Regions from separate parts of the Nocardia sp. NPDC058705 genome, predicted to be linked through region 3. Evidence: riboswitches for the same ligand, from Rfam matches in the RefSeq annotation. Region 3 holds a riboswitch; each other region holds the start of a gene.
What was found. A riboswitch is a leader RNA that binds a small molecule or an ion and turns the genes downstream of it on or off. The one in region 3 is predicted to bind S-adenosylmethionine.
Positions count from the first base shown of each region.

Region 1 (2,817 bases), on a different contig from region 3:
GCGAACGACCCCGTCGGACAAGCCGATTGACGCGCGTCCCTCCGGGCCCATGGCTCGGTGGGTGGTGGTGGCGGGGTGGGTGATCATGGTTTTGGCGTCGCCGAGGTTGTTGGAGATGTCGATGATGCGGAGGCGGTTCAGGACCTCGAAGGCTCGTTTTTTGCCGTCGTCGCCGTTGAGGGCGAAGGTGACGACTGTGCCGCCGCCGGACATCTGTTCCTTGGCGAGGGCGTGCTGTGGATGTGATTCCAGGAAGGGGTATTTCACCCAGTCGACCGAATCGTTGATCTCCAGGAACTTGGCCACTTGCAGGGCCGATTCGGTGGAGTGGCGCACCCGCAGCGGCATGGTTTCCAGGCCCTTGAGCAAGGTCCAGGCGTTGAAGGGGCTCAGGGCTGGGCCGGTGTGGCGCATCAGGGTTTTCACGGGGCCGTCGATGTAGTCCTTGGCGCCGAGGATGGCGCCGCCGAGGACGCGGCCCTGGCCGTCGATGTGTTTGGTGCCGGAGTAGACGACCACGTCGGCGCCGAGTTCGAAGCCGCGCTGCAGCAACGGGGTGGCGAAGACGTTGTCCAGCACCACCTTTGCGCCCGCGGCGTGGGCCAGCTCGGTGACCTTGCGGACATCGACGAGGGTCTGCATCGGGTTGGCGGGGGTCTCGAAGAAGACGGCCTGGGTGGGGACCGACAGGGCCTGTTCCCACTGGTCGAGGTCGTCGCCGTCGACGAAGACGGTTTCGATGCCCCAGCGCGGGAGGATCTCGTTGCACACCACGAAGCACGAGCCGAACAGGCTGCGAGCCGCGACGAGACGGTCGCCCGCCTTCAGCAATGCGCCGAGCGCCGTGAACACCGCGGACATGCCGGATGCCGTCGCGAAGGCGGCTTCGGCGCCGTCGAGCAGGCGGATGCGCTCCTCGAACATCGCCACGGTCGGGTTGCCGAAGCGGGAGTAGACGAAGTGCTCGATGTCGCCGGTGAAGGCGGCCTCGGCGGCTTCGGCGCTCTCGTAGACGAAACCCGAGGTCAGATACAGGGCCTCGGACGTCTCGTCGTAGCCGGAACGGCGCAGGCCGCCACGCACACCGAGCGTGCCGGGACCGACACCCTCGGGCAGTGGCTTGTCGAACGAACCACCGGTGATCATGCTTTTCTCCTTATGCCTGACGCCACGGCAGGCCGACGGCGCGCCAGCCGGTGCTGCCGCGCTGACCGAACGCGTCGGGACCACCCTCGAAACCGTCGAGCACGTTGTAGGACGGTGCCACGCCCGCCGCCGTCGCCAGGTTCGCCGCGTGCGCGGAACGCTGGCCGGAGCGACACAGGAACACGACCGGGGCGTCGTCGGGGCGACCCGCGAGGGCCTGCTCGAGCTGCACGCCGAAGTCGGGGTTGCGGGTGCCGGTGCCGTCGACCCATTCGATGAAATGGGCGGGGCGTTCGATGGAGCTGGTGTCGGGGATGCCGATGTGTGCCCACTCGCCTTCGGTGCGCACGTCGACCAGCACGGCGCCGGGGTGCTCGGTGAGCAGCTCCCACGCCTTCTCAGGGGTGATGTCGCCGGCGTAAGTCATGTCGATCCTCCTGCGTGAATCCGCTCTTGCCGTGCCGGAACTCCGGAACACACGGCCAGGTCGTCACCCGGAGCACCCCACCGCGGAGGAGGGTTGCCGACCAGCGAGCCGGGGCTTGACGCTGGCACTCATGACCTTGCGATCTGAGATTGCCTCGGCACCGGTCATCGTGTCAAACGATTCAGAAGGTGCACACCAGCCACGCGCCGTCGGCGCGGGTCAGTTTCCAGTTGGTGGTCGCGGGGTTGCCGTTGACCACGACGGTCGCGTCGATTTTGGCGCGGTCGCCGTTGACGGTGGCGTTCTCGAAACCCTTACCGTCGATCGTGACCGTGGATTTCGGGCCACCGAGCTGTTCGGAAAGGCCGGAGCTCTCCTCGTTGAAGCCTTCGCAGGCCACACCCGTCGGCGGACGCAGGTCGCTGCGCGAGCGGGCGTCGATATAGTTGGTGACGGCGGCCGCGAGCCGGTCGGCCTCTGTGACATTTTTCTCAGCGGGCGAGAGCAGTCCGCCCAGCACGATGCCGATGAGCACGATGATCGCCACCACCGCTGCCGCGACGAACGGGACGATGGAACGCTTGTCGGTCTGATCCACCACTACGGGCTGGTCATCCGAGCCTGTTTGCTCCTCGTTCATGCTGTAATCCTCGCAGACCCGCGCGGGCGGCTACACCGCACGCCGGGTGGCCGCAATGCCGCAGCTAGAATCGCGTTGATTGCGGCTGCTGCCGACGTCGATGGCAGCTGCCAGTAAGTCGGATATTCGACTTAGCCTAAGCTAAGTTGACGCCGTCAAATCAGTTCTCGACCAAAGGGTGCGCGTAGACATGACCGAACAGAGTGCAGCTACTCGCCCGCTTCGCATTGCGATCGTGGGCGCGGGACCGGCCGGTATCTACGCCGCCGACGCCCTGATGAAGTCCGATGCCGAGGTCAGCATCGACCTCTACGAGCGCATGCCCGCGCCCTTCGGCCTGATCCGCTACGGCGTCGCCCCCGACCACCCGCGGATCAAGGGCATCATCACCGCCCTGCACAAGGTCCTCGACAAAGACCAGGTCCGCCTGCTCGGCAACATCGACTACGGCACCGACATCACCCTCGACGACCTGCGCCAGTTCTACGACGCGGTCATCTTCTCCACCGGCGCCAACGCCGACCGCGCCCTGGGTATCCCCGGGATCGAGCTCGATGGTTCCTACGGTGCCGCCGACTTCGTGTCCTGGTACGACGGCCACCCC
Region 1 is NZ_JBHYRN010000020.1:96,583-99,399, reverse strand. Features, by position in the region: gene ACFW6D_RS22035 (O-succinylhomoserine sulfhydrylase) at 1-1,146, opposite strand, end outside; gene ACFW6D_RS22030 (rhodanese-like domain-containing protein) at 1,157-1,573, opposite strand; SAM riboswitch class IV at 1,591-1,709, opposite strand; gene ACFW6D_RS22025 (hypothetical protein) at 1,755-2,213, opposite strand; gene ACFW6D_RS22020 (FAD-dependent oxidoreductase) at 2,404-2,817, shown strand, end outside.
Region 1: another riboswitch for S-adenosylmethionine. It lies ahead of ACFW6D_RS22030 (rhodanese-like domain-containing protein); the one in region 3 lies ahead of ACFW6D_RS25605 (bifunctional o-acetylhomoserine/o-acetylserine sulfhydrylase).

Region 2 (2,817 bases), on a different contig from region 3:
GTGCGGCGTCGGCGCTCGCGCGATACACCGAACCATCGGCGAACGACCCGACGTAAGTGTCCCCGTTGCGCGGATCCAGGCCGATTCCCTCGGGATAGACGGCGTTGCCGGGTAGCTCGTAGGCAGTGCTCAGCCTGGGTGCGGCGGACGAGGTCCCGCATGCGGCGATGGCCAGGCAGGCGGCGGCAACGGCGACGGTTCGCAACATGGTGAAGCCTCTCGGTTATGTAACGAAGAACATCAATCGATCGGCACTAACCTAGATTAGAGTCGTTATGATCGTCAATGGGGTTATGGAGTGATGGGCGGATACCATGCACGCATGACGTCCATGCCCGCCGCCGAGAGGCTCGGCTCGTACATCAAGCGGGCCGAGCAAGCCCTGATCGCGACGAAGACGGCCGCGCTGAAACCGGCAGGCCTGACCGTCCCGCAGTACAGCGCGCTGATGTACCTCGCGGAGAACCCCGGCATCTCGGCGGCGGCCTTGGCCAGGCTGGCGGGCGTCACCCCGCCGACGATGAACACCGTCCTCACCAACCTGCAGGACCGCGGCTTGGTCGACCGCACCCCCCACGAGTGGCACAAGAACGTGCTGGAAACCCGCCTCACCGAGGAGGGGCGCGCGGTGATGAACGACGCCGATACGCGCGCGGTCGCGGTGGAGCGCACCCTGGCCGAGCAGTTCACCGCGGCCGAGCTGGCGGCGGTGCGGGAGCTGCTCACCCGCAGCACGCAGGCGCTCGACGAGATCCGCGACAACCTGGCGTGACGAAAAAAGCCCGCCGGATGATCTCCGACGGGCTTTCAGAAATATCCAGGTCAGCGCTCGGCGGCGACCTTCACCTTGCTCAGTGTCTGCTCCATGCCCGAAACCAGATCGGCTTCGAACTTCTCCTCGCCGCCCATGGCGACCTTGATCGTCTTCTGCAGCCAGCCGGGCAGACCCTTGGCGTCGACCGTGCGGGTCTCGACGAGGTGGGTGCCGGTGGCAGTGGGGGAGAGTTCGTAGGTCCAGGTCGTGCGGTTCTCGTTCATCCGGAAAGCGAACGCCTTGTTCGGCTCGAAGCGCGCGATCCGCGAGGTGGTCGGGTAGATCTTCCAGCCGACCTTGTTGAGGTTGACGGTGAACGCGCCCTCGCGCACGCCACCGACCGCGACCATCTTCACCGTCGTCGGGCTGAACTCGGACATGCGGCTCAGGTCGGACAGTACCGACCAGACCTTCTCCGGCGATGCGGCGATGTCGATGCTGGCTTCGAGAGTGTTCGGCAACGTTGCCTCCGGGATATACGTGACGGACTGTCACGCTCAGCATAGGCACCGGCGTTGTGCCCTACCTCCGCCCGTGGGCGGATTTTTCGCATGCTGGTCGGAACGGTTTTCAAAAATATTGCGGCCGTTTACCTTTCGGAGCACGGTCACGAGTTCCAGCATCGAGCCCCGGCTTGCTGGGCGGCAACCCTCCAGTGGCGGCGGGGTGCTCCGGGTGACGACCGGATGGTGGGGCTCACCTGCCGTAAGCGTCTTTCTGGAGGTTTATCCATGTCTGTAGTCCAACTCGACGCCACTCGCGCCCCGGAAACGGTGGCGACCACGTTCGTCGTGGTGGCCGACCGTTTCCTCGGGATCACGGCGGACGAGCGGGTGCACACCGTGTCGGGGCTGGTGGCGCTGCTGCGCAGCGGTCGGTTCGTCGATCAGGAATTGGCCGTTCACCTGGGCCAGGGCGTCACCCGCCACGATCTCGACTACCTGGAGCACGTGGCAGCCGTGCACGCACCGCAGGCGCGAGTCCGGGTGGTCGGCGAAATCGCCGAGCCCGCGCGCAGGCACCATGTGCACAAATACCAGCACTCCAATGTGCTGCTGGCGGGGCTGCGGCGCATCGAGGAGAACGCCTTCGAAGCGGATCTGCGTCTGGACAGCGACAACGAACTGCTGCTCGACCACCAGACCGGTGAGCACGTGCAGGGCATCGTGGTGATCGAGGCGGTGCGACAGCTGTTCCTTGCCGCGTTCGAACTCGAGTACGGGGTGCGCAGGCCGCAGGAGCATTTCTACATCGTGTGGAACAACGTCGACCTGCGGTTCACCTCGTTCCTGTTCCCGCTGCCCGCCACGCTGCACGCCCAGCTCACGCCGGTCTCGATCGATGATCCGGGCAAACTGCAGTTCGTCATCGAAACCGACGTACGCCAGTTCGGCAAGTCCGTGGCCGGCTCGCGGATCGAGTTCACCGCACTGCCCAACGACCGAATCGCCCAGATCGAACGGGCGAAGGCGGCCAAGGCGGTCACCGCGTATCTGGGGGTGCCGGCGTGAGCGATCACCGTCCCGAGACAGAGGCGGAGCGGGGGCGCCCGAGCACGCCGAATGGAAACAACGTGAGTGTGGCGTTTTTCGACGTGGACGAAACCTTGATCACGGTGAAGTCGATGTTCACGTTCCTGCGGTTCTGGCTCGCCGAGAACGGTGACGACGGGAGCGAATATGCCCGTGTCGCAGACGATCTCAAGGCGCGAGCCGAAGCCGGTGCGCCGCGTGAGGAGATCAACCGGGAGTACTACCGGACCTATCGCGGGGTCGAGTACGCCGCGCTGGTGGCGGCCGGTCAGCGCTGGTTCGACGAGTTCGCGGCCGAGGGTGCGGCGTTCTATGCCGAGGCGGTGCGGGCCTTGCGCGCGCACCGGGAGTCCGGGGCCCGCACGGTGCTGCTGTCGGGTTCGTTCGCACCGGCGATCGCGCCCGTGGCAGCCGCGGTCGGCGCCGACCACATCATCGCCACCGAACCGCTGGTCGACGCTGATGGCGTGC
Region 2 is NZ_JBHYRN010000009.1:128,095-130,911, reverse strand. Features, by position in the region: gene ACFW6D_RS13990 (SMP-30/gluconolactonase/LRE family protein) at 1-208, opposite strand, end outside; gene ACFW6D_RS13985 (MarR family winged helix-turn-helix transcriptional regulator) at 323-772, shown strand; gene ACFW6D_RS13980 (SRPBCC family protein) at 823-1,275, opposite strand; SAM riboswitch class IV at 1,420-1,532, shown strand; gene ACFW6D_RS13975 (AfsA-related hotdog domain-containing protein) at 1,546-2,325, shown strand; gene ACFW6D_RS13970 (HAD family hydrolase) at 2,388-2,817, shown strand, end outside.
Region 2: another riboswitch for S-adenosylmethionine. It lies ahead of ACFW6D_RS13975 (AfsA-related hotdog domain-containing protein); the one in region 3 lies ahead of ACFW6D_RS25605 (bifunctional o-acetylhomoserine/o-acetylserine sulfhydrylase).

Region 3 (2,817 bases):
CATCGGGAACAACGGCGCCGTTCTCCAGCGCCACCTCCCCGATGGCGACCACGCCGACTCGCCCGTCCGGCGGTGGCAACAGGTCCACCCCGGTTCCGGGTCGGGCGATCGGCGATTCGGTGCTCACGGTCACGTCGTCGCCGCCGCGAACCCGGCCCGCAGATCGGCCAGAATGTCGTCGATTCCCTCGATGCCCACCGCGAGCCTGACCAGGCCGGGAGTCACACCGGCCGCCAGCTGCTCGTCGGGCGTCAACTGCGAGTGCGTGGTCGACGCCGGATGAATCACGAGGGAACGCACATCACCGATGTTAGCTACATGGCTGTGCAGGCTGAGCGCGTCCACGAACTTCTTGCCCGCATCGACACCGCCCGCCAGCTCGAACGCCACGATCGCGCCCGCGCCCTTCGGCGCCAGCTCCTTGGCCCGCGCGTACCAGGGCGAGGACTCGAGGCCCGCGTAGAACACCGCGTCGACGCCCGGCTGCTCGGCGACGAACTTCGCGACCGTCTCGGCATTGCTGACATGCCGTTCCACCCGCAAACTCAGCGTCTCGATGCCCTGGGCGATGAGGAACGCGTTGAACGGTGAGACTGCGGCGCCCAGGTCGCGCAGCAGCTGCACGCGCGCCTTCAACGCGAACGCGGGCGCGCCCAGATCGGCGAACACCGCACCGTGATAGCTCGGATCGGGCTCGGTGAAACCGGGGTAGCGCGAGTTGCCGTCGGCGTCGCGCACGGTCCAGTCGAACGTGCCGCCGTCGACGATCACGCCCGCAACGGCCGCGCCGTGCCCACCCAGGTACTTCGTCGCCGAATGCACGACGATGTCGGCGCCGTGGGCCAGCGGCTGGATCAGGTACGGGGTCGCGACGGTGTTGTCGACGATCAGCGGCAGGCCGTTCGCGTGCGCCACACCGGCGATGCCGGGAATGTCGAACACCGCGCTGCTCGGGTTGGCGATGGTCTCGCCGTAGAACGCCTTGGTGTTCGGCTGGATCGCGGCTTCCCACTGCGCGAGATCATCGGGGTCCTCGACGAACGAGACCGTGATCCCCAGCTTGGGCAGCGAATAGTGGAAGAGGTTGTAGGTGCCGCCGTAGAGGTGCGGGCTGGACACGATGTGGTCGCCCGCGCTCGCCAGGTTCAGGATCGCGTAGGTCTCCGCGGCCTGGCCCGAGGCCAGCAGCAGCGCCGCGACGCCACCTTCGAGGGCGGCCACGCGCTGCTCCACCGCGTCCTGGGTGGGGTTCATGATCCGGGTGTAGATGTTGCCCGGCTCGGCGAGACCGAACAGCGCGGCGGCGTGATCGGTGTCGCGGAAGGCGTACGAGGTGGTCTGGTAGATCGGCAGGGCCCGCGCGCCGGTGGCGGCGTCGGGTGCCTGGCCCGAGTGGATCTGCTTGGTCTCGAAGGACCAGTTCTCGGGCAGGAAAGAATCAGTCATGTCGTGCTCCAGTGGGTGTTCGCCGGGGATCTCGTCAGTTGGGTCGGATCGACGGGTAACAACACATGGGTGCCTCCTGAAATGCGCGCTTGCTCTCGACTTTCGAGAGCCCGGTCATCACCCGGAGCACCCCACCGCAGCTGGAGGGTTGCCGACCAGCGAGCCGGGGCTTGGCGCTGGTACTCATGACCTTGGGCGTCATGTTAACCGGACATCTCCCACACGCGGAAACTTCCCCCGCATTTCCCGCCGAAGATCACTCGGTGAGCGGTGTGCCGAGGCCGGGCGTGTCGTCGGCCGGTGCGCCGCAGACGTAGCGCAGGCCGTGATAGGCGCGCAGGATCGCGTCACGGGTCACCCGCACGGCCGCCTGGGGCGTCGAATGCAGCAGCGCTTCCTCCACATCGGCCATCGAGATGTGACACAGCATCTGCCAGGTCCCCGCCACCAGCCGGACCATGAAGTCGTCCGGTGTCGTGCCCATGCGATCCGCGAGCTGCGCGCACACCGCCACATTCTTCTTTTCCGCGTATTCCAGCGCTCGCGCGTTCACCGCCTGGCTGGCGCGCATGATCCGCTGCATCTGCAGGAACTGGCGCAGGAAACGAACGCCGTCGGCGCCCACTTCGGCGTGGATCACCTGCAGGTAGGCCCCGCACAGCGCCTGTAGTTCGTTGCCGGGGGGCTGGGCGCGCAGCGCGGCCGCGACGGTGACCCCGAAGTCGTCGATCGGGGCGAGCACGATGTCTTCCTTGAGCGGGAAGTACCGGTTGACGGTGCGCGGCGACACGTCGGCGCCCGCGGCGATCTGCTCGACCGTCGTCGCGTCGAAGCCCTGCGTTTCGCACAGGTCGAGCCCGATCGCGACGATCGCCGCTTTGGTCTGCAGCTTCTTGCGTTCGCGCAGGCCCAGCGGCGCCTCGCCAGCCGGTTCGGCGGTCCGGTCAACGCTGATCGGAGGGGTCGAATCCAGCATGTCGCCAGTCTACCCCGCTGCCGGTTCCATCTGTCGAGACCTGCCAATTGGCGCAGTCAGACATTTTTCTCTTGACGCCAATTGTCGCATGGTGCCAGTATTGAGCGAACTGATCGAGCGACGAGGAGTCCTGGTGACCGGCACCGAAATACAAGCGAAACATGTTGATAATCAACAGAATTCGATGCGGTGGTGGGCGCTGATCGTGCTCTCCGCCGCCCAGTTGATGGTGGTGCTCGATGCCACCGTGATCACGATCGCCCTGCCGTATGCCCAGCGTGACCTCGGCATCAGCGAGGGTGACAAGCAGTGGGCGATCACCGCCTACACCCTGATCTTCGGCGGCCTGCTGCTGCTCGGCGGACGGATGGCCGACTATCTGGGGCGGCGCCGGA
Region 3 is NZ_JBHYRN010000027.1:37,059-39,875, reverse strand. Features, by position in the region: gene ACFW6D_RS25610 (homoserine O-acetyltransferase) at 1-133, opposite strand, end outside; gene ACFW6D_RS25605 (bifunctional o-acetylhomoserine/o-acetylserine sulfhydrylase) at 130-1,446, opposite strand; SAM riboswitch class IV at 1,527-1,637, opposite strand; gene ACFW6D_RS25600 (TetR family transcriptional regulator) at 1,703-2,422, opposite strand; gene ACFW6D_RS25595 (MFS transporter) at 2,523-2,817, shown strand, end outside.

Region 4 (2,817 bases), on a different contig from region 3:
CCTCATGGGCGATTCCCGCCGCGTCGGGCGTGCCTCACCGCGCGAACGCGCCGGTCAGTCGGTGTCGGTGGCAGCGAGGATCGACAGGGCGGGTTCGGGGGTCAGTGCGACGATGCCGATATCCCAGGCGACGCGCTCGAACCATGCGGTATCGGCCTCGAAGGTGAACCAGTGGCAGTCCCGCGCGAGGCGGGTGACATGGTCGATGGTGTCGAATTCTGTTGCACCACACAGTGCCCCGAGCGAACGCCAGGCGCGCAGACGGCCGTAGGCCGCGCCTTCGCCGTGGTTGTAGGCGCCGCCGTTGGCCGCCGCGGCGAACAGCATCGACCAGACCTGCCCGGGTGTGGACGGGGTGACCACGAGGTCGGTCGCCGACGGGTGCCGGGCGTGTAGGCACTCCAGCGACAAGGTGTCCATGAGGGCCGCCGTCGTCGCCGGGTCGGGGACGCTGCCGAGTGCGAAGGTCCGAGATTCGATGCGCCCGTTGGATTCTCGCTTCCAGTTCGCGACAGCCTGCGCGAGTCGGTCCGCGACCGCGGGGTGGGTAGTTTCCTTGGCGCGGGGGAGGGCGAGTCGAGTGCGTCTGCTCAGCGCGGGGGAGGTGTCGGCACTGAACGGCAGGCCGACGCTCGAACCGTGCTGGCTGAATTGGCGCAGCGCGAGCCCGTGCTCGAAGGGTGTGCGTTCGAACGGCAGCACGCGCAGCGGATGACCTGACCAGTGCGCCGAATTCGCCCACCGCACGAGCCCGTCGTGGTCGGCCACCGTGACGCCGCGCAGGATCAACTCCTGCAGCAAACAGGCACGCAGCTCGTCCGCGATCGGCCCGATCAGACCGGCTTGACCGAACGCGGCGACGGCCTCGTCCGCTTCCAGCGATCCGGCCAGCTTCGCCGCTATCCGGCCCGCCCGGCTCTTCTCCGGCTTCGTCGCCGCGAGCACCCGGAGCGCGGCCCCGGCCCTCTCCGGTGCGGAGGCGTGGAGCAATGTGCCGACGCAATCCTCGACAATCCAATTACCGGCACCGTAGGCCGTGGCCGCCGCTCGGCCGAGCGACACGGCGAACTCGAGATCGCCTGCGCCAACACTACTTTCGATCCGCTCCCGGATGTCGCGATAATCGTCGCGCTGCGGGAACTCGCGAATGATCTGTTCGATCTCGACGTGCACGAGCCCAGCGTACGCATCTGCCGTGCCGAGGCAATCGAAGTTCGGCGCGGTAGGAGGCCACTTCCGCCGGGGTAGTTGACAGGCCGCGAGGTCATCTGTCACTCTCGTTGCAGGTCACGAGTACCAGCGTTCAGCCCCGGCTTGCTGGTCGGCAACCCTCCTCCGCGGTGGGGTGCTCCGGGTGACGACCAGGCTGACGTCCGAATTGGGCGCGGCAAGCGCGGGCCAACTCTTGTGGAGCGGGTCCCTGAGCCGACGGGATTTCGTCATGACTGCTGTAATCGACCCCACCTGTGCCATCGCCGCCGTTTCCGGTGCCGACCTGCAGGTTCCGCTCGTTCAGGGCGGCACCAGCTCCTACGCCAACTTCGACTACGCCGCGAGTGCGCCCGCGTTGAAGCAGGTCACCGACCGGATTTCGCAGTTGCTGCCGTTCTACGCCAGCGTGCACCGGGGTGCGGGGTATGCCTCGCGGATCTCGACCGAGTGCTACGAGGCCTCGCGTGGGTCGGTTGCCCGGTTCCTCGATGCCGACGACGACCAGGTGGTGGTGTTCACGCGCAACACCACCGATTCGCTGAACCTGCTGGCCGGGTGCGTGCCAGGGGAGACGGTGGTGCTCGATATCGAACATCACGCCAACTTCCTGCCGTGGACCGAGCACGGTCGCCGGGTGGTGCGGGCCGGTGCGACTGTCGAGGAGACGATTCAGCGGGTCGTCGCCGAGTTGTGCAGCAAGCCGGCCGCGCTGCTCGCGGTGACCGGGGCATCCAACGTCACCGGTGAGGTGCTGCCGCTGGAACGGCTCGCGACCATCGCCCACCTGTGTGGTGCGCGGATTCTCGTCGACGCCGCGCAGCTGGCTCCGCATCGACGGATCTCCTTGCGCGAGACCGGGATCGACTACCTCGCGTTCTCCGGGCACAAGCTGTACGCGCCGTTCGGCTCGGGTGTGCTCGTCGGGCGGCGTGACTGGCTGGACCAGGGTGAGCCCTACCTTGCCGGTGGTGGCGCCGTGCGCAATGTCGGTGTGTCGGAAGTGGAATGGGCTTGCGCGCCGCAGCGGCACGAGGGCGGTTCGCCGAATGTGTTGGGCGCGGCCGCGATTGCCGCAGCCTGTGACGCACTCGCCGCCATCGATCCCGCCGAACTCGTTGCGCACGAACGCTTCCTGGCCGATCGTCTCCGCGACGGCCTGTCCGCGATCCCCGGCGTCGACCTGGTCACCATCTGGTCCGACAGCCCCGACTGTGTCGGCATCGTCGCCTTCACTATCGCCGACTACGCCCCCGGCCAGGTAGCCGCCTACCTCTCCGCCGAACACGCCATCGGCGTCCGCGACGGCCGTTTCTGCGCCCACCCCCTCCTCGCGAGCCTCGGCCTCGACGCCGCCCTGCGTGCCAGCATCGGCCTCGGCACCACCGCCGCCGACGTAGACCGCCTGATCGAAGCCGTCGCCACCCTGGTCGCCAACGGTCCCACCTGGGCCTACGCCGCCACCGACGGCCACTGGAACCCCACCCCCGAAACCCGACCCCTCACCGCCGCCTCCCCCGAAGGCGCGGCCCCCTGCTTGATCGGCTGACCGCCGTCTCGTTCCGCTGTCAACCGCCTGTGCTGTGGAAGTTGGCGGGACTATCCGGC
Region 4 is NZ_JBHYRN010000039.1:3,358-6,174, reverse strand. Features, by position in the region: gene ACFW6D_RS29470 (DUF6183 family protein) at 55-1,173, opposite strand; SAM riboswitch class IV at 1,286-1,400, shown strand; gene ACFW6D_RS29465 (aminotransferase class V-fold PLP-dependent enzyme) at 1,442-2,758, shown strand; gene ACFW6D_RS29460 (hypothetical protein) at 2,809-2,817, opposite strand, start outside.
Region 4: another riboswitch for S-adenosylmethionine. It lies ahead of ACFW6D_RS29465 (aminotransferase class V-fold PLP-dependent enzyme); the one in region 3 lies ahead of ACFW6D_RS25605 (bifunctional o-acetylhomoserine/o-acetylserine sulfhydrylase).